2 linked regions of the Pelorhabdus rhamnosifermentans genome follow. The protein of the gene in region 2 interacts with the protein of the main gene of each other region in a pairwise test. Links are inferred from orthologs where the notes say so. Each region holds a gene or a part of one and is shown on either strand. Other genes may lie near its edges. The genes, in order: Ga0466249_RS06405 and ftsZ.

Evidence for each region.
Region 1: the proteins of ftsZ (region 2) and Ga0466249_RS06405 interact in binary tests that used the Bacillus subtilis proteins (3 or more experiments, as listed by UniProt). The link is inferred for Pelorhabdus rhamnosifermentans from one-to-one orthologs.

Annotation. Positions count from the first base shown.
Region 1 is NZ_JAHGVE010000004.1:59,555-76,206, reverse strand. Bases 6,420-9,152 are described here. They hold Ga0466249_RS06405 (cell division protein SepF), read right to left. Parts: upstream 8,139-9,152; coding sequence 7,701-8,138; downstream 6,420-7,700. Other genes in these bases: pgeF (peptidoglycan editing factor PgeF), read right to left, coding at 9,025-9,152; Ga0466249_RS06400 (YggS family pyridoxal phosphate-dependent enzyme), read right to left, coding at 8,143-8,865; proC (pyrroline-5-carboxylate reductase), read right to left, coding at 6,860-7,678; Ga0466249_RS06415 (YlmH family RNA-binding protein), read right to left, coding at 6,420-6,867. Outside these bases: lspA (signal peptidase II), read right to left, coding at 1-175; fdxA (4Fe-4S ferredoxin), read right to left, coding at 288-455; Ga0466249_RS06440 (TVP38/TMEM64 family protein), read right to left, coding at 587-1,288; Ga0466249_RS06435 (TraR/DksA C4-type zinc finger protein), read right to left, coding at 1,385-2,044; Ga0466249_RS06430 (DUF5665 domain-containing protein), read right to left, coding at 2,075-2,401; ileS (isoleucine--tRNA ligase), read right to left, coding at 2,496-5,288; Ga0466249_RS06420 (DivIVA domain-containing protein), read right to left, coding at 5,594-6,049; more of Ga0466249_RS06415, read right to left, coding at 6,082-6,419; more of pgeF, read right to left, coding at 9,153-9,837; Ga0466249_RS06390 (radical SAM protein), read right to left, coding at 9,830-11,578; nrdG (anaerobic ribonucleoside-triphosphate reductase activating protein), read right to left, coding at 11,766-12,281; nrdD (anaerobic ribonucleoside-triphosphate reductase), read right to left, coding at 12,311-14,254; transcriptional regulator NrdR, read right to left, coding at 14,284-14,754; Ga0466249_RS27080 (hypothetical protein), read right to left, coding at 15,165-15,296; Ga0466249_RS06370 (hypothetical protein), read right to left, coding at 15,970-16,557. UniProt on the Bacillus subtilis protein: Cell division protein that is part of the divisome complex and is recruited early to the Z-ring. Probably stimulates Z-ring formation, perhaps through the cross-linking of FtsZ protofilaments. Its function overlaps with FtsA.
Region 2 is NZ_JAHGVE010000022.1:6,670-15,074, forward strand. The notes cover bases 1,260-4,156. They hold ftsZ (cell division protein FtsZ), read right to left. Parts: upstream 3,283-4,156; coding sequence 2,236-3,282; downstream 1,260-2,235. Other genes in these bases: Ga0466249_RS19890 (MFS transporter), read right to left, coding at 1,260-1,919; Ga0466249_RS19900 (cell division FtsA domain-containing protein), read right to left, coding at 3,314-4,156. In the rest of the region: aroF (3-deoxy-7-phosphoheptulonate synthase), read right to left, coding at 1-314; more of Ga0466249_RS19890, read right to left, coding at 783-1,259; more of Ga0466249_RS19900, read right to left, coding at 4,157-4,510; Ga0466249_RS19905 (hypothetical protein), read left to right, coding at 4,729-4,890; Ga0466249_RS19910 (small basic family protein), read right to left, coding at 4,964-5,293; Ga0466249_RS19915 (DUF881 domain-containing protein), read right to left, coding at 5,290-5,985; Ga0466249_RS19920 (cell division protein FtsQ/DivIB), read right to left, coding at 6,014-6,772; Ga0466249_RS19925 (D-alanine--D-alanine ligase), read right to left, coding at 6,861-7,793; murA (UDP-N-acetylglucosamine 1-carboxyvinyltransferase), read right to left, coding at 7,833-8,405. UniProt on the Bacillus subtilis protein: Essential cell division protein that forms a contractile ring structure (Z ring) at the future cell division site. The regulation of the ring assembly controls the timing and the location of cell division.

The sequences.
Region 1 (16,652 bases), on a different replicon or contig from region 2:
ACAATCGTTGATTCGCAAAAATACCAAAAGCCGCTCCCGCGTTTAAAATGTAAGTAATATGAAAGATATTAGGAACAACGGGTATGGACATTCCTAACCCAAGACTATGAGAAATATAATATTTTGACAGCTGATCGAAAATGACGATCAACAAAGCAACCAATAAAGGATTCACAAAAAGTCTCCTATCGACTAAAATGTTCGATTAACGGAAAGAAGCATAGCTTTCGCTACGCTTCCTAACAATTCAAAACATATGAACCAAGTAACCTTGGTCATTGAACGAATTATTCACCTGCGCTAATAGCTCCAACTGGGCAATTGCCTGCGCACGTTCCACAGTCTACACAATTTTCATCAATTGCATATTGGCTATCACCTTCGGAAATGGCCCCAACAGGACACGAAGAAGCACAAGCACCACATTTAACACAATCACTATTAATTACGTACATCAAGATTCACCTCCCATGAAATAGTAATTTTATTATACCATATTCGTGGACAAAGAACGTGTTAAAAATCACATTTTTTGCCTAAATATAGCCGGTTATCAAAAAATTCATCAATTCCAGCAAATCATTATTTACTCACTTTTCCGAAAAAAATATTTTTCAATAGCCTCGCGATAAACATAAAGCACAATCAAAATCAGTAAAAATAACGAAGTAGCGAAAATAACACCATGCAAACTACGCGTAATATTTTGCCCCAAATACGAATAAAGCAAAATAGCTGGCGTTTGTCCAAACCCTGTGGCAAATAAATATTTACTGAATGCAAGCGTTGTAAAACCTGCCCCATAACTAACGACTTTATAGGGAACAACAGGCGTTAAGCGAGCTAAAGCAATGGCTGCCAAACCATAGGTCTCAAAGAAAGTATTCAGGCGATCCAAATATTTGCTGCTTACAAACTTTTTTACTACTGGATGACCATACCAGCGGGCGATACCAAAATCAAGAGCAGCCCCGACAAGAGAACCTGTCCATGAATAGAAAGAGCCCCACAGCCAGCCAAATATCCAGGCATTAGCAATAGTAATAGCCAAACCTGGTACAAAGGGAAATAAAGACTGCACCGTCATAAGGCAAATGGACATCATTGGCGCCCAGACACCATACGACAAGATGAATTCTTTCAGCTCATGAAAGTGATGAGCATAAAGAATTTCGCTACTCATCACAAAAAAATAATGAACCTCGGGTACAGTAAAATAAAAAGTTACAGCCATGATGAGCACGCCAATTTTTATTACATTCAGAGTCCAGGGGGCAGGCTGGCTCATCTTACCAACTCCTTACAAAAACAAACCATTCTTTTACTTACTTGTTAGCGATAAAGACAGATAATTCCTGCTTAAGAAGTCATAACTCCCAAAAAGTTAGGACTTCTTTTTGGCTACAAAATGATCAGGAGCCCCACCGGTACCAAGCGGCCCTAAAGCAGGGATTCCATCAATCCGTTCAACTAACCCCGATTCTTCATTGCTATCAATAATGCGAGCCGAAAAGTCTTCCATGCCAGCTAAGTCCTGAGGTGTATCAGAACTCCCAAAACGCATAACAGCCTGCAGGGCGTCCTCTCCATCAAAACCCGTCTGATCTTGTTCATCGATAAATGTTCTGACAAACGGCGGCGTTAGAACAGTTTCTTCTAAGGGGCGCGGCGTCGTATCCGCTTGTTCTCTGCTCTGCTGACAAATATGACAGCGAGTAGTATAGGGAACTGCCTGCAAACGTTCGACATCAATCGCTTGCCCACAATCTACACACAAACCATAACTGCCGTTTGCTATTTTTTCGAGAGCCGAATCAATTTGCTCAAGTAAAAATCGCGTATGATCTGCCAGAGCGCTGTCTTTACTTCGTTCAAATGTTTCGCTCCCCAAATCAGCCGGATGATTGTCATAGGCGGATAATTCGCCTGTTGATTCTCCCTGAGCTAAATTCAAGCCTGTTTCATGAAGTTGATCCCATTCACTTTGTAGTTCCTGCCGCTGTTTTTCCAATAATTGCTTCATTTTTTGAATGTTTTCCGTCATAGCCTCTCCTCCTATCCCTACTGTCTTTACTTAAAATCTTGTACTGTGCGTTTCAACAATCTTCATGATTTCAGCTACGAAACTGCCAATTCCCGGTATATTTAGTAGAATGACTCGCCGTAAGAGTTCCAGCATTAAAGCAAAAACCAGTGTAGCTCCCAGAGCTATTCCGAGTCCCCGAGCAATGCCAGCAATAAAATTAGTAAAAATAAGTTTAGCCGGTTTCTCCAGCATTTCCATGTATTGAGCAATCCGCATGGACTCAAAGTGCCTGAGCAGAAGTTCAAGCTTACGATCAATAAACACATTTTTCTCATCAGGATTGAGGTTATCAAAGGATGTACCGGATTTTTTCATTTTTTCTTCCTCCTCTATTAGTATGACCAGGGAAAAAACAAAAAAACCGGAAAGAAACCTTTCCGGTTTAATGCTCATAAGAGATGAAATCAATTTATTCTGCTAAGACAGAAGCACAGCGTTTACATAAGGTTTGATGTTCCGCATTCTTTCCGACTGTATCGCTATACATCCAACAACGTTCGCACTTTTCACCGGTTGCAGTCTTGACAGCTACTTTTAAATCAAATTCTGTTGAGGCAAAATCAGCTTCATTCGCCAAATCAAAGCCTTCAACAAGAGAAACCTTCGACACAATCAAAATCGTCGCAAGTTCATCTTGCACAGCCTGTAATGCCTGATAAACATCCCCTGCGGCATAAATAGTTACGTCCGCATCAAGCGAATGACCAATTGTCTTGGATCTTCTTGCTTCTTCCAAGGCTTTCGTAATTTCTCCGCGCAAAGCAAGAATTTGCGTCCACTTTTCTTCTAGCTTGCTGTCTAAATACTCACGATGTTCCACTGGCCATTTCGTTAATTGAACACTCGTAGGCATTCCAGCCGTTTTCGGAACATAACGCCAGATTTCTTCACAAGTAAAACTTAATACAGGTGTAAGCATTGTAAGCAGATCCATCATAATTGTATAGATCGCCGTCTGAGCCGCCCGCCGCCCGACAGAATTCGGTCTTTCCGTATACAAACGGTCTTTCAAAATATCAAGGTAAATCGCGCTTAAATCAACCGTACAGAAGTTATGTACCGTATGATACAGCGTATGATATTCGTAGTCTTCATATGCCTGCGTTACTTTAGCACGAACCTGCTCAAGTCGTAACAAGGCCCAACGATCAATTTCAAACAAATCACCATAAGGCACTTGATCCTTTTCGGGATCAAAATCAGCCAAATTCCCCAGAATATATCGAAAAGTATTACGAATTTTCCGATAAACTTCCGACATTTGCTTCAAAATAGCCGGTGAAATACGAATATCTGCTTTATAATCAGCTGACGCCACCCACAGTCTTAAGATATCAGCGCCATATTTTTTAATAACTTCGGGCGGGAAAATAACATTTCCAATAGACTTGGACATCTTACGACCTTCGCCATCAACAACAAAGCCATGCGTTAAAACAGAATCATAAGGTGCACGGCCTTTTGTTGCCACAGAAGTTAATAGTGAAGACTGGAACCACCCACGATGCTGATCGCTGCCTTCTAAATAAATATCAGCCGGCCATTTCAATTCTTCGCGCTGTTCAAGAACGGCTGCATGAGAAGAACCGCTGTCAAACCACACATCCATAATATCCGATTCCTTACGGAAGCCCTTTTTGCCGCAATGCGGACAAGCAAAGCCCTCCGGCAAAATCTCTTCAGCACTCTTGGCCCACCAAGCATCCGATCCTTCACTGGCAAACAACGTTTTGACTACCTGAATAGTATCATCATTAATAATATGCTCATTGCAGTGATTACAGTAGAAAATTGGAATGGGAACACCCCAAACTCTCTGACGGGAAATACACCAGTCATGACGATCCGCAACCATATTATGAATACGTTCTTCACCCCAGGATGGAATCCACTTAACATCTTGAATGGCTTTGAGAGCTTCAGCGCGGAACCCGTCAACAGAGGCAAACCATTGCTCCGTAGCCCGATAGATAACAGGATTCTTGCAACGCCAGCAATGGGCATACTGATGGCGAATCGTTCCTTTTCCAAGTAACATATGCACAGCAGCCAATTCTTTAATGACAGGAACATTGGCATCTTCCACAGAGAGGCCTTCAAATTTTCCGGCTTCTTTCGTCATTTTACCTTGCGCATCGACAGGGCAATAGATGGGAAGTTTATACTTCATTCCAATTTCAAAGTCTTCCTGACCATGTCCAGGTGCCGTATGTACACAGCCCGTACCTGCCTCAAGCGTTACATGTTCGCCAACTAAAATGGGTGACTGACGATCAAGGAAGGGATGTTTAAAGATAAGTCCCTCTAAATCCTGGCCTGTCACATGGCCTAAAATAGTATATTCACCTAAATGATTCGCAGCCACAACAGAATCAATCAATTCTGTTGCAAGCAAATAAACTTCATCACCAAATTGCACCCACGAATAGTCAAACCGAGGATGGAGTGAAATAGCCATATTAGCAGGAATCGTCCAAGGTGTTGTCGTCCAAATAACAGCAAAGACCTGTTCAGGACAAACACCTTCAGGTAACTTCCCTTTTGCATCAACTAAAGGAAATTTGACAAAGAGGGAATGAGATTTCTTTTCAGCATACTCAATTTCCGCTTCAGCCAAAGCCGTTTCACAGGAAGGACACCAATAAACTGTTTTTAATCCTTTATAGATATAGCCTTTTTTAGCCATTTCACCAAAAACTTCAATTTGTTTGGCCTCAAAATAAGGACGAAGTGTAATATAGGGATTTTCCCAGTCCCCAATAACACCCAACCGTTTGAAATCCTCTCGCTGCATATTGAGACATTTCAGGGCATACTGTTTACACTCGTTACGCAAAGTAAGGGGATCTAATTCATGACGATTGAGGCCCAAATTTTTAATTGCCGCATGTTCAATCGGGAGTCCATGTGTGTCCCAGCCAGGAACATACGGTGCATCAAAACCGCGCAGCCCTTTATATTTAATAATAATATCCTTTAAAATTTTGTTCAGAGCTGTGCCAAGATGAATATTCCCATTGGCATAAGGCGGACCATCATGTAAGACAAATTTCGGTTTACCTTTTGCTGCCGCCTTCTTCTGTTCATAAAGTTTTTCCTTTGTCCAAAATTCGAGGAATTCCGGTTCCCGCTCGGGAAGGTTCCCTCGCATCGGAAAATCTGTTTTAGGCAAATTTAATGTTTTACTGTAATCTTCTGCCATGTTCACACCTCCAAAAATATCAAAAAACCCCTCATCCCTAAGGGACGAGAGGCTATTCTCGTGGTACCACCCTCATGACAGATGTTTACTGTCACTTAAGTAACGGAGTAACGCCCGTTAAACGTCAAAGCCTACTTAAAAAAGGTTCAGCCTTACAGTTCCAGGGTGATATTCAACTGCATGACACTACTAGGCTTACACTCTTCCTAGCTCGCTGACGAAGCACATGGCAGATTACTTATCCCTATCATCACTTTACTTACGAATATACCTGCATTATACCGAATTAATATCCATTAGTCAAATTAAGAATCTTCATCTTCTGCAGCTTGAGCTATCATTTCAAGCTGTGCTTGCAGCAAGGTTTTCATGCGCGTACGATAAATCTGCAATTGCTTGTTAATTTCTTCATACTCACCTGTCATACGCCGTACTTTGCTTGTTGCTTCATCAATCATGCGCTGCGCCTGAATCTCGGCTTCTTTCATGACAAGTTCCGACTCTTTTTTAGCATTTAATTTGACTTCCTCAGCAGTTTCCTGAGCAATAACGAGCGTACTATGCAGCGTGTTTTCCATATGCTGATAATTCTCCAGCTTACCGCTTATGCGTTCAATCGTTTCTTTCAATTCCACGTTTTCTCGATATAGCTGCTCGTAATCTTTGATTACTTGATCTAAAAAACTGTCAATCTCATCCTCATTGTAGCCACGAAAACTACGTTTGAATTCTCTATTTTGAATATCCAGCGGTGTTAGCATGAACACTCCTCCATGTCATCCTTCTCGCCCATTCACATGTAGCGTTTTAAAAGCAAGCTCAAACGACCTTTTTTCGTTGTCCCTAAAATTTCGCTAACTTCCAAACGACCACGGCCCCGCATCGAAATAATGTCACCTGCTTTCACAGCATGATCACTTTTTCGTACTCCCTGCCAATTCAATTTCACCTTATCAGCGACAATATCATCAGCCATTTTCGTCCGGCTCGTTCCGAAACCCGCCGCAGCAATAACATCCAATCGGAGTGAAGCCGCTGTAGTGCGAATTTCTTTTAATTTTTCCTCCTTCGGGGGAATTTCAGCTAAATTTATTTCACTCACAGTAACACTTGTTGCACCTACCTGCGTTAACCCCGTTAACAAAAAATCGATTAGCGTTTTATCAAGCATAACATAACAACCGTCACTGCTCATAACAATATCACCTAGCACGCCACGCTCTATACCTAGACCGAGCACAGCTCCAAGAATATCTCGATGACCCACATGGGCAAAACGTTTGTCCCATTGAATGGCTACAGCGGTCAGATTATAAGAAATCTTGCCAGCAAAATCTTGTTGGACAAAAGCAACCTTCACTCTTTCTGCACCTTGATAACCACCAAAAGCTTCGAGTCGTACCCCTTCATAATGAGCAATGACCGTTTCAGCTATGGCAAAGCCACGAGGATCTAGAAATTCCGATACCTTTACCTTTGTATTACGAGCGACGCTTTCAGCTGCATCAACCAGTTTAGCTGCAATGTCGCCTTCCCCTTCTGCGCGATAATACCGCAGAATTTTTTCCCGTTCACTCATGCTTTTTCCCCAAATCCTTTGATCTCTTTGTTGCCGCCATAACGGCATCAATTAGAGCTACGCGAACACCACCACGCTCAAGAGCATGTACGCCAGCAATCGCTGTTCCTCCTGGCGATGTCACCATATCGCGCAACTGAGCCGGATGCTCCCCTGTTTCAAGCACCATCTTAGCAGCTCCAAGCAATGTCTGCGCCGCAAGCGTAATCGACATGGCCCGTGGTAATCCAGCACGCACACCTGCATCAGCCAAAGCATCGACCATTAGGAAAGCATACGCTGGACCGCTGCCAGATAACCCTGTCACTGCATCCAAGTCTTTTTCAGCCACCCGAACAGCTTTCCCTGCTGACTGAAAAATCGTCAGTACATCCTGCGCCTGCTCTTCTGTTGCTTTACTACCCACAGCAATCGCAGCCATTCCTTGCCCGACAGCAAGGGGCGTATTCGGCATCACTCGAATGACACTGTTTTGAGCAAAAGCCGCTTCAAGACGCTCTAGTGTCAAGCCAGCCACAATCGAGACAACAAGCGTCTCAGGCTTCACCGCCGACTGAAGTGTTTTAAATACTGTCTCCACAACTTGTGGTTTAACCGTTAAAAATAAAATATCGGACTTTTCAGCTACCTGTCTGCTATTAACATTTGTTGTAATTTGAAACTTTTTTTCCAAAGTAGCTAATCTGTCCACATTAATATCAGCAACACAAATCTGGTCAGCCGCAACAAGACCTGTTTTGAGCAGGCCTGAAAGCAGCGCTTCAGCCATAGCTCCGCCGCCAATAAAACTAATTTTTGCTTGACTTAACATATTATCCTCCTATAGCTCCACCTTACTTCATCCAGGGTAAAACCGTCTTTTCACCATCATCACGCGATGCAAAAGACACATCGACATTATTGGGAGCACACAAAAAGATATGATTACCGATTTTTTGAATACTGCCATTTAAAGCATAAGTTGTCCCACTAATAAAATCAATCATCCGCTTAGAAAGATTATCCTCGCAATGCTCAAAATTGACTACGACAGGCTTACGATTTTTCAGATACTCTGCTACATTCTGAGCATCGTCAAAAGATAATGGTTCGACAACCATCACTTTCAGCTGTTTTTGGGCCGTGGGTAAATTAACAACATTACTACCTGCTATCAGTGTTCCTACACCTTTCTTGTTTTTCGGTTCAAAATCTTCTGGCTTTATCCGTTCGTCATCTTCTACAGGTTCCAACAAACCTAAACTACCCCATACTTTTTCCATTAATTTCATATTACTACCTCCTCGTCAGCTCAATATCATAATTACGGGCACCGAAAATGGCTGTACCGACCCTGACCATATTGGCACCTTCTTCAATGGCCACAGAATAATCATTCGTCATTCCCATCGACAACCATTCCATGGTACAGTTAGGTATACAAGCTTGCTTCAATTCCATAAATTTGTCATATAAAGTGTGAAATAACGGTCGCGTCTCCTCGGGATCATCAAAATGAGGCGCCACTGTCATTAATCCCGCAACAACAAGGTTGGGCAATGAACTCACCATACGTGCAAAATCAAGAACATCTGCAAGAGAAACGCCCTGTTTTGTTGCTTCTCCTGCCACATTGACCTCAAGCAGCGCAGGCTGAATTTTAGCCAATTCGCCAGCAACCCTGCTAATATGTCTGGCAAGTTTCTCGCTGTCAAGTGAATGGATTAAATCAAATAACGGAACGGCTTGCTTAACCTTATTTGTCTGCAGATGTCCTAACAAGTGATATTCCAGTTTGCGCCCGAAAATGTCATACTTCGCGACAGCCTCTTGAACTCGATTTTCACCAATCGTCGTTAATCCATAATCAATGGCTTGCTGCATTTCTGCTGGCGTATGATTTTTCGTCACGGCAATTAGCTTGACAGGTACAAGTGCTTGACCAGAAATATTCGCCCGCTCTCTCATGGCTGTCTGAATGTTTCGTTCAACAATTGCAATATTATTTTGAATGGACATGAGTCGCCCCTCCGTTCCTAATTTGAATTATTCGCTGATAAATAAATTTTTCCTCTTTGCAAATAGAAAATTTACATAAATAGTAATAAAATTCCTAAATTAACATAATTATATCACATTCGTTCATCCAAACAATAAGACTTGTGTTTCATTTAAGGCTTAAGGCAAAGAAATAATGGCCGCCATACGGCCTGTTTGCCCCCGTTCAGCACGATGGGAAAAAAATAAATCCTTATTACATGCTGTACAAAAATTGCTGCAAATAATATTCTCTTCCGCGACGCCAATATCCATAAGCTGCTTCGCATTGGCTTGCCATAAATCAAATTTCCACTTCTTTCCTTCTGGTTTGACAACACGTGCCCACCAGGAAAAGGCTCGTTGCAATTCAGAAATCACCTGCTCGTCTACCTCATAACTGCAAAAACCAATAGAAGGACCAATGCCTACAAGACAATCGACAGCCTGACAACCAAATTCGTCCATCATTTTTTGCACTGTTTTTTGAGCAATCGCCGCCACCGTTCCCTTCCAGCCAGCATGACTGACTGCCACTACTTTTTGTTTGGGGTCAGCAATAAGTACAGGAACACAATCGGCGTAACACAACATAAGAGAAAGTCCGGCTACATTCGTAATAAGAGCATCTGTTTTCGCGATGGAATCCTCGTAATTGAGCATTCCTTTACCAGCATCCACGGCTGTAACCACGGTAATGTGAGAACCGTGGACTTGCTCCGCTGTGACGGTATCATCAAAAGATACACCAACAGCCTGACAAAACCGTCTCCGGTTCGTAAGCACGTCATTTTTTTGGTCTCCCGTATGAAGAGCAAGATTAAGTGATTCATACGGCTTTTTGCTAACACCGCCATGTCGTGTAGAAATACCATGAGAAATACTATACTTATCAAAATGGGTAAATGTTCCTATTTTCATTCCTCGAATCTGTCGTAACTGAAACTCATTCATGAGATTCTCCTTCTATACAGACGCCGCAGCGACGACAACCTTCCCTGCAAGGTTCTGTTGCTTGCAGGCGTCGAGATTTTTCTAATTCCTGCTCTAAATAGCCTGGATTTAATCCCATATCAAGTACATGCCAGGGGAGACATTCACCAAATTCACGTGAACGATAAAGATAAAAATCTTCATTGAGTCCAGCCTGATCCAAGCCTTTTTTCAAGGCTTTTAAATTGCCCTTTTCTAAACAATGAACAAGAGGCTGAGCCAACCGCCGATCACCCCGGGCAAGTATGCCTTGAATATAGGCTTCTTTCGGTGATTCAATTAAAACTTCAATTCGCCTGTCACCACGCAAAGATTTCTTGATTTTTTTCAGACGATCTTCAACGATCTTCATCGGCGTCATTGGGAGCCATTGAAAAGGTGTAAACGGCTTGGGAACAAAGGGATTAATACTGAGCGTTAACTTGCCATTACTCTGTGACTGATCCATTTTTGCCTTCATATAACGAGCAAGAGTAATAATGGCCTCAATATCTTCGTCTTGCTCAAAAGGCAGCCCGACCATAATATAAAAACGAACATGAGGAATTTTGGCCTGAACGGCAAGGTCCATAGCCCGTTCTAAATCATCATTACTAATCCCCTTATTAATGACCTGTCGCAACTTAGTACTGCCTGCCTCAGGTGCTAAAGTTATGGTTCGCTGACCACTTCGAGCTAACATAGCTGCTAATGCGGGCGTAAGTGTATCCGCCCGGAGCGAAGCCACAGATAACGTCATATTTTTCTTTAAAATCATCGCACACAATGCATCAATTTCAGGGTAATCCGAAATAGCCGCCCCAACCAATCCCACTTTATTACGGTACTTTTGAGCGCGGTCAATAGCCTGTTCCAGTACAGAAAGTGGCTGAACCCGTGGTCTCCTGAAACAATAACCAGCCATGCAAAAACGACAATGCCGCCCGCAACCGCGGGCAATTTCAATTAAATACATATCCTTAAATTCCGTATTTCCGGTAACAACTGTCGTTTCGGCTGGATGGTGCCCAATATTTTTAATCCAACGTCGTTCAACACGTTCCGGGACAGCTTGCAGACAATCAAATCGTTCAATAATGCCCTCTGTACCATATACAGGCTGATAAAAACGTGGCACATACACACCCGGAACGCTCGCTATCTCCAGTAAAACCTCATCTCTACTGAGACCTTCTTGTTGTCCTTTCTCATAAACAGCAAGAATTTCGTGAATCACTTCTTCTCCCTCACCAATCACAAAAGCATCCACAAATTCAGCCAAAGGCTCCGGATTAAAGGTGGCACAGGGACCGCCAACAACAACAAAAGGGTCCTTATTTTTACGTTCTTTGGACCAGATCGGTACTCGTCCGAGCTTTAACATCGCGAGTAAATGAAGATAGTCCATTTCAAATGAAACCGCAAAAGCAACGATGTTATAAGAAGATAGCACCTTTTGCCGTTCCAAACTGAGTAACGGCATTTCGGTACGTTCATGATCAACTAAATCAGCCTTATCAGGATAAAAAAAACGGTCACAAAGCGTACCAACTCTCGAATTAATCTCCCGATAGATAACCTGAAAACCCAAATTAGACATACCCACATGATACGTATTCGGGAAAGCGAGTGCCACTTCCAGCCGATCGCCGGACTGACTCCTTTTTGGCTGTTCTTCTTGTTGATAACGTTCATATAATTTTTGTTTAATAGACCAGGACATAAGACAGCCTCCCAAATAATGCATCTACATAGAAAGTTTACCACGTGGTTAATTTTTTCCTGCTACTGATGTAATTTTATTCTGCAACCACTGTATTCTTTGTCTTGCTCAGATAAATTATGTAAAAAAGCAGTCCCATCTAAAATGAGACTGCCCAAATCCGCTTTTTTTACTTGATACTATGATGTTAGCTTGCCCAAGATCGCGCCGTCTTCTCGAGAGGCAAGACAGTAACGCAACCCTTTTGACGAGTTTGCTCCATATCAATAATTCGCTGATTGGCTGATCCCCGAAAAGGTAGATCAAGATCCTTTTCAGCCATTACAAAGGGTCCATCTACAAGGACATCAATCAATGACAATACCGGTACTCGTTGTACCTCTTCATACGTATAGCCTGTGTAAACCCAAATATTGAGACGTGGCTGACGACGTTTAATAAGATCAATTGTCTTAAACAAAGCTTCCGGCTGCGCCAAGGGATCACCGCCACTAAACGTAATGCCATGATGGATAGGCGTTACAAGGGCTAAAATTTTATCAACAAATTTTTCTTCTGATACCTCATACCCCCCTTCCATGGGAAGCAACAAGGGATTATGACAACCTTGACAATGACGCGGGCAGCCTTGCAAAAAAGCTGTCACACGCAACCCTACGCCATCGACAAGAGATTCAGCCAAAATATCTTTATATCGAATCATACCGAATCCTCCACTTCATCGAATAAAGCTTAGGTGTCTTGACGATGTATCCGTCTTGTAATAGTCGTTCCGCAAGAGGGGCAGGCATCGCTTTCAATCACACCAAGATAACCGCATTTTTCACAAAAATCAACAGGAAAATTAATACCAGCATAACCAAAATCGCAGCGTGCCATATGGCGAATAATGTCTTCAACAGCAGACAAGTTATTTACGGGCGGAGATGTAAATTCGACATAACTAATATGCCCGGCATTGCAGTATTTGTGATAAACGCCTTCTTTACAAATTTTATCATATGCACTGATGGAATAGTGCACAGGAACATGAAAAGAATTCGTATAATATTCTTGATCCGTTACACCAGGCAGAACACCATATTCCTTGCGATCCATCTTAACAAAGCGGCCTGATAGCCCTTCGGCAGGCGTTGCTAACAAAGAGTAGTTTAGATTGTAATAATCACAGGCCTTGTCGGCCTTATCACGCATAAAAGCCACAATTTCTTCACCAAGAACTTGACTGTCCTCACTTTCACCATGATGATGCCCCGTAAGAGAAACTAGAGCTTCAGCCAAACCAATAAAACCAATCGATAAAGTACCATGTTTAATGGCTTTTTCAATGCGATCTGTTGGCTTTAACTCATCCGAATCTAAATATAGATGCTGTCCCATCAAAAATGGCATATCTTTTACCCTAAGAGCCGCTTGCACTTCATAACGGTGAAATAGTTGCTCACAAACTAAATCAAAAATATCCGAGAGGTTTTGATAGAACTTCATGACATCCCGCTTGGCCTTAATAGCCAAACGCGGCAGATTAATCGTTGTAAAACTTAAATTACCACGTCCATCTGTTACTTCCGGCCCTCGCCGATTGGCAACTGTCCGTGTTCGACACCCCATATACCCCACTTGATCACCATAAGCAGCATTAAATGAAGCATCCATAAAACTAAATGTAGGATTTAAACGCTGCGCAGCCACGCGAATAGCTAATTTAAACAAATCATAATTGGGATCGCCTGGATTAAAATTAACCCCCGCCTTTAAACGAAAAATAATATTTGGGAAAATAGGATTTTCGCCATACCCCAAGCCTTTTTCATAAGCTAATAACACATTTTTCGTCACAGCTCGTCCACCCTTTGAGGTATCTTGCCCCAAATTCAGGCTGGAAAAGGGAACCTGAGCTCCCGCACGTGAATGCATGCTATTGAGATTATAAATCAGTGCCTCCATGGCTTGATATACTTCGTCATCACTAGCATTTTCCATATAAGGTGCCATATCGCGATCAAAAAAAGCGAAGCTCTGACCGCCATGCATATCATTTTGCGAACTTTGCAAAATAATAGCAGCAAGTGCAGTGGCTGATGATGGCCGCTTGGGCGGACGAATAAAACCGTGTCCATTATTAAAACCATGTTGGAGTAATTTTCCGAGGGGAATTTGCACACAAGTTAAAGTCTTTCCATAAAAATCGAGGTCATGAATATGAATATCCCCCCTCGTGTGGGCCGCAGCCATTTTCTCAGGAATTAATCGATGCAAATAATAAGTTTTACTTGCTGCACTGGCAATTTGCAACATCTTAGCTGAGGGAGAATTAGATACATTGGCATTTTCCCGACTTGTTTCAACCAAAATATCTGCCACTGCATCCATTAAATCGGATTTACCTTCGCGAATCCTTGTACGTTCTGCACGATAAAGAATGTAAGCTTTCGCTGTTTTCGCGTGACCTTGTTCGATCAATATTTTTTCTACGGCATCTTGGATATCATCGACTGCAAAAACATCCTGAGTATAATTTTTCTCAAGATACTTCATGACCTCAAGGGTCACTTCCATAGCAAGCTGTCTATTCGCGCCACCTACGGCTTTAGCAGCCTTAAACACAGCCTCCGTTATTTTCGTTTCATCAAAATCGACTTCGCGTCCATCTCTTTTTTTTACTTTTTGCAACATAAAAATTCCTCTCCCTACCCAATATATCTTTACTTTTTAGCTAATTTTTGATTTTCCATCAATTTTTGGAGTTCCTGCATGAAATTTTCAATATCCGCAAATTGACGGTAAACCGAGGCAAATCGCACATAAGCCACTTGATCTACATTTTTCAGATAACGCATAACAATTTCACCAATGAGTTCCGTCGCTACTTCCTTCTCAATCGTATTGCGGATTTCCTTTTCTACCTCATCGACTAAATTTTCCATAATATCTAAAGAAATGGGGCGTTTTTCACAAGAACGGATAATCCCTGTTAACAACTTTTCCCGATCAAAAAATTCTCGACGACCATCTTTTTTTATTACAACAAGGGGCAATTTTTCAATCATTTCATAGGTAGTGAAACGCTTGGCGCAAGCTAAACACTCGCGACGGCGCCGAATGGAACTTCCTTCATCAGCTGCCCGAGAATCAATTACTTTGCTTTCTCCATAACCGCAGTAGGGACATTTCATTTTTTCACCTTCTTATTGTATGATAAGTTAAGCAAAAAACCAAACCTCAAAAAAGGCCTCTCAACAGAATATACTATATCTGGTATGTATAAATCTAATTATACGGTATATCTAGTATTCCTGCAAAAAAAATCTATTTTGACAAAAAAATCTAACCCAAGACAAGCTCAGGTTAAAGCTTTTTTCATTGTTTCTGATGATGGAAGCGGTAATTTAATCATCTTTTCCCTGTCTAAACTAAGCAACTTTATCATCTGCAAAAGCTTGCCGTTCCGCATGGCTTGTGCATAATCGACACCAAAAGTCAGCTATACGGGGTAGTGGGATCATCCGTGTCACTAGGGGCAAAGTAAGATCATGATCGAGGTATGTTAGCAATATAATGAGTCTCGCCATCAAAACCCACTCCGCTATTTGTTTTCTTCCAAAAATTTATCAGAACGGTCAACTTGAAAATAAGTTCGATCAGCAACCATAATATAACGATTATCAAGCAATTCATCTAAAATAGGACTATCATGCTTACCCAGTGGTTTCAACAACTTTTTGTGGTATCTATGATAATAAATTTAGCTGTATTTCCACTGATTTGCTGCTGATATAATAAAAAAATGGAGTAAGGCTGATACCGTAAATTTGCGGGCCGTATCCTGCCGGGGTTCTACATTTTTTATTTTGGATATAACGGATAAACTTCCGAAATAGTCTATAAAGCCCAGCGGAAGCATAGCTGTCATGGATGCTCCTATTGGGTCAACAATGTATATTAGGGGTAGCAATGTCGAAAAACCACATATTATACTTTCATTATCCCGAACGGGAGCTAGATATGAACCATATTCATTCCGTAGGTTTAAAAAAGATAAAAGATATGTTATTCTTGCTTATTTATTGAATTTAAGCCAGGATTTAAATGATTTAGCTATTGAAATTCATGACCGGCATAATTATCTTGATTTACTAGGGATCACGTCACGAAACGGAAAAAATCGTACGCTAACCAGATATTGACAATTAAGTTTAACTGCGCTGTATTACCATATAACCCCATCTACTTTGCGGGTGGTGTCAGCTTCGCTGGTACTGGAAAAAAGCGGAGAATAAAGAAATAATCTCCACAAAATTTGTGGAGATTATTTCAGGCAATGTTAGATTGTATCAACGGACTCAAAAAAGCACGATAAATGGCGAAGCGAATAGGCCCCTTTTTCAGTTCTACTTACTTCTCCAATGACAAGTACCCCCGAATGAACAAGCACCATGCCCTTCTCCAACACCATTATATTGTCCCGTTGGGTAACCATCACTTTTCATCCAAGTAATTTGAATGAGACCACCTTCATATCCCCCTCCCGCTGCAAAATATTGAGCTGTATCACGAAAAAAGACATCCCAATCAACTACATTATATATACCACCAATAGTTCCTCCTTCGCCTACCAGAGGACAATATGACTCTTCTTTAAAATACCATGGTTGATCAAATGGAGCACAGAGAATTTCACTAAGCGTAAACGGAGTACACTCAATAGTAGCAGCTGCTCCAATTATTCCACTTGGCATTCCATTTATACAAGTTAAAACACCATCACTATAAGGCATGTGTTTGAGAAGATCATTAATTTGATTGATATCAAATTTGTCTTTTAAGGTTTTAAAAGTTAATTGTCGACAAGCTTCCCAAAAATTTTTGTTACACAACATTTTTCTTGCTTTACACAACAATTCTTTTGCTTTTTCGTTACACAACAAATTACTTGAATGTTTGTTACGCAAAAACTCAGACAACCAATCACTTGACATATAAAAACCCTCCCGAGCTTCTTTATTGGTATCCTAATATATACTATTCATTGATTTATTATACGTGATATGTTAACTTCCCAAAGGGATGACTT
Region 2 (8,405 bases):
TCAACAGAACAGGGACCCGCAATCACGGCAATATGACCACCACCAATTTTACATCCTCTAACATCGACAATGGTATCCTCTGGATGAAAAGTACGGCTGGCCAACTTGTAAGGCTGCTGAATACGCACAATTTTTTCAACCTGAATATTGGCTTGAAGAGATTCTAAATCAAGTTTTGACGTATCTCCTCCCAATGCAAAAACACTTTGTTGCTCCCCTACGACAAGGGTAACATCCATTTTTAATGTTCCCAACTTCTTATGCATTTTTTCAATCTCCTCTGCTACAGTACCTGGTTTCATCACAACTAACATAATTTCTTCCTCCTTTAAATTTAAAATATTTTTTATACAAAATTTACAATCAAAAAAAGCTATGTGATTTGAAAGTTAAAACTTGTAAAAGGATAAAAAAAATAAGACTCACATGAGTCTCTTAGGGATAAAATTTCTATTTTGTTATGCTTTCGCTAACAACATATCACCAAGCTCTCACTTAAAAACAACCTATTCAATTTTTTCCAACCAAAATAGCCAGCGCTAAAAAAGTAGCCCCAGCTAAAAAAGTAATAATATTGTTTTTCAATAATTTGTTTTAAGTGAGCAGTTATCATAATACCCTCCTATATACGGAAGAAGAATAAATTTTATAGGTTTTATTATATGTAAATAAATGAGTCTTGTCAAGCTATTTTTATCATTCTAAGTAAAATTATTGTAAATAGAAGCGGCATTGTCAATAATGTCTTTCCAGGAAGAACATAGGTTTAAGTATTATTATGATTATTCTTTGTGCCAACCTGCCAGCGCAGCACCGATAAACCCGATTAGACCAATGACAACAAAGCCGATAGTTAATCCAAAGATATTACTCAATACACCGGCCAATACAGGTCCGCCAAACATACCGAGACCATAAATAGCTTGAAACACGCTCATAGCTGTCGACCGCTTGTCACCGGAAAAATTCTTGATACTTAAACCCATCAGTAATGGTAAAACCAATCCACGGGCAAAACCACCAATAGCCTGGCTAATATATAATAAGGATAAATTGCTGATAAAAGGAATGACAATACACGACATCGCTGTAATCAACAAACCGCACACAAGTGTCGCTCGCTCACCAAAACGTTTGCTAAAAAAAGCACCACTCAATGCAGCAGAAACAATCGACGGAACCAGTGTCATTGTCGTAACAATGCCTAATTCAAAGATGCTAGCGCCTAAGTATTGAGCCACAATAGGCAAAAATCCGAAAACAGTAACAAACGTAATGGTCTGTAACACAATTCCTAGCCCTGAAAGATAAAGCAATTGACGATTATGCAATGTTTCCATAAGGATGTCCACCTTGATTGCTTTTGGAGACATATGCTTGTCTCGCACAAATAAGCTCAGCACAATGCCAATGCTGCCAGCAACAGCACCAAGGATAAATGATGAATTCATTCCTATGTGCTGTGCAATGTACCCTCCTGATAACATAGCTGCCACTTGTCCAAAATTATTGACGGCATTAATATAGCCCATGGCCTTAGGAGCTTCTTTTTGGGGAAAATAACTCGCATAAAGTACCGTATAATCTACCCATGTTGAAGCCGCCACACCTGCCAACCCCCGAAACAGAAGCAATGCTCCAGCCATAGGAAATAGCCACATACCCAAGCTGCTTAAGGATGCAAGTATAATACCGATCACAACAAAAAATTTACGATTGCCCCAGGCATCAGATAACACGCCAATAGGTATGCGTAACAATAGCTGTGTCAAACCATAAGAGCCAATAATAAGTCCTACCATATCATAAGTAGCACCTAAGCTTTGTGCATAGGGTGCCAGAATAGGCACATAGGTATACATAGAAAACCAAAAAAAAGCAGTGACAACAATTAAAATTTTTTTAGCGCCTGTATTCATCGCAGTCCCTCCACAGGTTATAAAATATTACAAAATGAATTACTAAAAAAACACAAACTAACAATTTTCTAATTAAATTCTATGATTTTCATTTTTTATATGCAATCGATAATTACAACAAAATAAATCGTTAATTATAATAACTCTTTTTCAGGGCATTTTAAAATGTATATTCCCAAAAAGATGCACGGAGCTTATTTTTACAAAATTTTCGAAGAATGCGGTTACAGCATTCTTCGAAAATAGTTTTTCAATAATAAAAGCCAAGTTCCGCATAAACAGGAACTTGGCTTCTAAGTAACTCTCAAAGAAAAATTTAGCGTCTCATAAATGTCGGTATTTCAAGATCACGACCCTTAAACTCCAAAACAGGTGCTGCTTCCACTTTACCTGGTACTACTTTTTCTACTTTAGGATCAAAACCTGTTGCAATAACTGTAACCCGAACCTCATCATCAAGGGCTTCATCAATGACCGCACCAAAAATAATATTCGCTTCCGGATCAGCCGCATCGGCAATAATTTCGGCAGCCGCATTGACTTCAAAAAGTCCCAGACTAGCACCACCGGTGATATTTAAGAGTACCCCCTTGGCTCCTTCAATAGAAGTTTCCAATAGCGGACTACGAATGGCTGCTTCAGCAGCTGCTTCAGCACGATCTTCGCCTGTACCAACACCAATACCCATCAAAGCAGATCCTGTCTCAAGCATAATGGTTTTGACATCAGCAAAATCCAGATTAATCAGTCCTGGAACAGCAATCAAATCAGATATACCTTGAACACCTTGACGAAGTACATCATCAGCCATTCGGAAAGCATCCATAATAGATGTTTTTTTATCAGCAACCTGCATGAGACGATTATTCGGAATAGTAATCAGCGTATCCACTTTTTCCTTTAATTTTGCTGTACCACGTTCTGCTTGAGTTTGACGACGACGCCCTTCAAAAGAGAAAGGTTTGGTTACAACACCTACCGTTAAAGCCCCCACTTCTTTAGCACATTCAGCAACAATGGGAGCTGCCCCTGTACCTGTTCCGCCACCCATGCCTGCCGTAACAAATACCATGTCTGCACCGCGCAAGGCCTTAATAATCTCATCGCGGCTTTCTTGCGCCGCCTTTTCACCGACATCGGGATTTGCCCCAGCGCCAAGACCTTTCGTAAGCTTTTCACCAATCTGAATGCGATTCTGAGCTTGCGATAATAGTAAAGCCTGCGCATCCGTATTGACTGTCAAAAATTCAACACCTTTCAATCCGGCAGTGATCATACGGTTCACGGCATTACTACCGCCGCCACCTACTCCAATAACCTTAATCTTGGCAAACTGATCTAAATCCATATCGAATTCAAGCATGGATCCTGTTCCTCCTTATATCCTCGCGTGGTTAAGAACCAAACATATTTTTTATTTTTTGAAAAAACATATGACAGCCACTTGATGTTTCTTGTTTAGCTGGCAAATGGCTGGCTGCAAACAACAAAATTCCGTATCCAGCTGTATTTTCTGGACATAAGTATTCTTTGTCTAACTTTGTTGGCATAACCGTTTTTACTGAAAGCCCAAAACGATCATGAATAGCTCGTACAAAACTTGGAAGTTTAGATGAACCGCCAGTTAGATAAACTTCACACGCTTGCCGTTCGACTAAATCTAACGGAATTGAATCCTTCACTCCTTGGTAAATTAAAGCAACAAGCTCTTCCGTACGACTTTCAATAATATCATATAAAAAATCATAGGCAATATTTTTATCTGTCGTACCGTAATCATTGCAATCTAAGATTACTTCTTGATGATGTAGATTATTATCTAATTTCGCATAATACTTCTTAATTCCTTCTGCGTGATTGCGATTTACACTAAATGCTTGCATAATATCACTGGTAATATATTCTCCCCCAAACGGCAAAGCCTCAGAAAATACCCGTTTTCCCTCATTATAAAAACTCACATCTACAGTTCCAGCACCAATATCCATAATAAAAAAGTTTGTTTTACTTTGAGTTTGATCGGTAAGCGCCAAGGCATCAGCATAGCTAGTGGCAACCAAACTAATTGCTGGAATGGAATTTCGAGCTAATTCAGCATTTAACTGACTTTTCAATGCTTTCGGTATAGAAATAACGTGTGTATTGACTTTAAGAGAATGACAAGGCTGTCCAACTGGTAATAAAGCCACTGGACGATCATCTACAAAATATTGAGAAGGAATTAAATGTACAATAGCCTCATCAAGTGGTAAAGCTGCAATCGAAGCACGACAAGCTCTTTCTCCATCTTCCGCTGATAAAGATTGTGGACGTTGTGGCGCAACTGTCCCAAACAAATTTACAGCCTTTACATCAAGTGAACCGATCCCCATATAGATTAGGTCAAATGATCCAGAAACAGCTGTCATCACACAATCTATGGCTTGACGTATCGAGGACACCAACGAATCTACCTGCTCAACTTTACCATGACGATATCCACTTGTTGGAGCAGAGCCACTGCCTAAAATCTCTATCTGCGCAGAAGTCACTTGAGCTGCCAACACCTTTATACAGCTTGTACCAATATCAATTGCTAAAACTTGCTTCATGACGCTTGAGGCCCCCACTGCAACATGATTATGTTTCTTTTCACTATCTATACTTAAAAAGACTTATCCACTGCAACTATGATTATGTTTCCTTTCATAATGTTTCAACACAATTGGCGTTTTCCCTTTTTTTTTTAATAAAAAAGCGGCTTTTCTTGTTATTTTCCAAATGTAAATAGGAAATACTATGATTATTTAGTAATGGAGGTGAACAACTTATGGAAATTTTCAATCATCCCGTTTATCACTTTTGGAATGGCAAAAATCTGGCTGATGATGAAAAGTCATTTACCACTCTAACCACAATGATTGAAGAAAATGACAAAGAAGATTTTCCATGTATACTAAGTAGTGAAACAATGAATACAGACGAAACCTAATAATTTTAAATGAGCCAAGAAAAAGACGTTTAAGTCTTTTTTCTTGGCTTTTATGATCCATCATTATAAAAATTTATTTCTTTAAAAAATAACGTCGTATAATAGCAAGATTCTGAAAAACCCGTAGTCCAAAAGCAAGCGTTGCAACATAATACAAATCAATGCCCAAGCGATCACCCACATAAACTAATGCTGCAGCAAGAAGAGCGTTCGTAAAAAATCCCGTAATAAAAACGGTATTATCAAATTTTTCTTCTAATGCCGAACGCCAACCACCAAACACACTATCCAAAGAAGCAAGTAAAGCTACAGACATAAACTTAGCATATTCCACTGGAATACTAAATGGGAAAAAAGACCCAATAAGAATACCGAAGACGAGACCCAAAAAAGGCAGCATCATGACTTGCCAGCCTCCTTTACTGGTTGGGCATATTCAAAATGAAAAGGCCCCTTATAAGCGGGAATGTCAACAAGATCCTGCTTCTTAATACTCACCTGAATCCCCCAAAATTGCAGAGTTTCCACAACACCACCCCGCATTTTCAGTGCATTTTCCAGTGTCGTCTGATCACCGATGGCACGTATTTCATAGGGCGGCGAATAACGCGTATTATTGACTGATAAAGTCGGCCCAGCACAACGAATCTCCGAACTGGCTACAAGTCGTTGTTCATTAATAGAAATAGCCTCTGCCCCAGCAGCCCACATCTCATTGATTACCTTTAGAATATCATCATCATGAATCAGGTATAAATTGGCATTCTCCCCTGGTTTGGCCGCTCGCTTACTATCGTCAATAGTAATCACCACGCCGGGACCTTTCAAAGCAACAACTCCTGCTCCCATGCGGACATTCATATTCTCCTTCACAGCTGTTTCACCTTCACTGGCCTGCGATAATTCATGTACTTGCTTTAATAAAGCATCACGTTCTTTTTCCGTCTGATTCAGCCGCTGTGAAAGATCCTCAATCCTTTGAAAAGGAACAGAAGACCGAATATCCTGCGTAGTACGGAACTGCAACGCAAGCATCACACCAAGAACGACGCAGACCATTGCAATCGCCACTTGGCCCTGTCGTATGGCCAACAATGTAATTCTCTCCCTTCACAATCTTTAATTAATTTGATTTGAACTTTATATATGGCGTAGCATAACGCATATCGATGGATTCAGCAAGACTTTTTTTATCTCCAATTTCTCCCATGATCTGATTTGTCTTCACAGCCTTGTCAAATAAATGATCTTGCGTTCCTAAACGAATTTGCACCGAATTGATTGTTAAAGCTCGTATTTGCAAGGGATCGCTAATATTGACCTCAGACAATTGATTTAAACTGTTTTCAGATAGTCCGGCAAGATAGGAGAGTGTCGCTTGTAATGCTGGGTTGTCCACACAGTCACCAATATAAGCATTACCTAAATTTACCCCCGTAATAATGGGAACATTTAATTGTTTTAATGTCTTAAAAGCAGCTAAAACAATTCCTTTTTCATCTAACTCGGCAAATCCATAGCTAGTAGCAGCATAAGCATAAGGCTGACGTTCCTTTACTGAAATAACAACAGTCGCTGGAAACTTGCGAACCACCTCAGCATCAGCAACACGTAAATCTTTTACTAAGCGGCTTTTCGCATCGCGTGTATCAAGACGAAAAATATTTATTTTACCGGGTATACCAACAATAGCCAAAACTTCTTCATTACTGATGTACTTATTACCTTGTATAATAACTGTCCCTACTGAAAAAAAAGAAGAATTAATAAATAAATAACAAGCAATGAGTACAACAAACACCATTATTACCGATAAAAGTCGCTTCACAGCCAAAGCTTTACGTTCATCACGGGCATCTTTCAGCCGTTCTGTTGTCCCCATAAAATTCCCCCTGTATAAGGTCCCTGCATGTATTATACAACAGTGTTTACTGAAGATAAATAAAAAAAGGCAGCGCAGCTGCCTTTTTTTATTCTACAGCCATAAGTAACAGTTTTTCACATAAATCAGCGAAAAGAAGACCTGTCGCTGCGGCAGCCTTGGGTACCAGACTGGTAGCAGTCATTCCAGGAATGGTATTGATCTCTAAAATATAGGGGTGTTTCTCCTTATCCATCATAAAGTCAACACGAGCTATGCCCTTGCAACCGACGAGGCGATAGGTTTCTTCTGCAAGTTGCTGCAATTTGTGCGTTGTTTGTTCATCAAGACGTGCAGGTACAATATATTCTGTGGCACCACTAGTATATTTTGAATGATAATCATAGCGACCGGAATGGGGAACGATTTCGATAACAGGAAAGGCATGCGCTTCCTTATTCCCCATAACAGCCACAGTAAGTTCACTGCCTGTAATAAAAGCTTCCACAACGATATGGCGGCAATAGCCAAAAGCATTTCTTACAGCATCTTGAAGACCTGATTCATCTTCCAAAATATAGACACCGATACTTGAACCTTGTTCAGCCGCTTTTACAACAAGTGGAAAAGTGAATTTTTTCCTAATGTCCTGACAAATGTCATCCAGACCCAGACTATATTGATCGTAAATTTCAGCAGGTGCTGTCGGCAATCCCGCCGCAACGAACAATCGCTTTGAAATGCTCTTATCCATAGTAATAGCACTTGCCATAACACCAGAACCTGTGTAAGGAATGCCAAGCATATCGAGTGCGCCTTGCAAAGCCCCATCTTCACCAAATTTTCCATGTATTGCATTAAAAACAATATCAATTTTTTCTTCCTGAAGTTGACTGGCAATCTGTTTTGGATCCATATCGATCCCAACAGCTTTATAGCCCTTTTCCTGGAGTGCCTTTAAAATAGCATTGCCCGTATTTAACGACACCTCGCGTTCTGCAGAAGGTCCTCCCATAACAACAGCAATCTTTTTATTCTTCATTATAACCTCCATCATAAACTGTCAGTAAGTATTTAACATTTATTTACGAAGAATGATAGCGCCAAGGCTGTTCAGTTTTTCTTCCAATCGTTCGTAGCCGCGGTCAATATGATAGACCTCATCAACAATCGTTGTTCCTGCTGCCACCAGTCCGGCTAAAACAAGGGCTCCACCCGCCCGAAGATCAGGTGCGGCAACACAAGTACCTGAAAGAGCATCTACACCACGAATGACAGCTGTACGTCCTTCAACCTTAATTTTAGCTCCCATACGAGTCAATTCATCCACATGTTTAAAACGGTTTTCAAAAATCGTTTCAGAAATAATACTTGTTCCTTTAGCGATCGTAAGCAATGAAAGCATGGGAGCCTGCAAATCTGTAGGGAAACCGGGATAAGGCAACGTCTTAATGTCTACACCCCGCCTTAAATTTTCTGCTTTAATACGAATAGCATTACCACGACATTCAATAACGGAACCAATTTCCTGCAATTTATCCATCACCGAAAATAGACAAGCGTGATTGATATTTCCAATAATAACATTGCCACCCGTCATCGCTGTAGCAATTAAGAGTGTGCCTGCTTCAATCCGGTCGGGCATGATTTGATA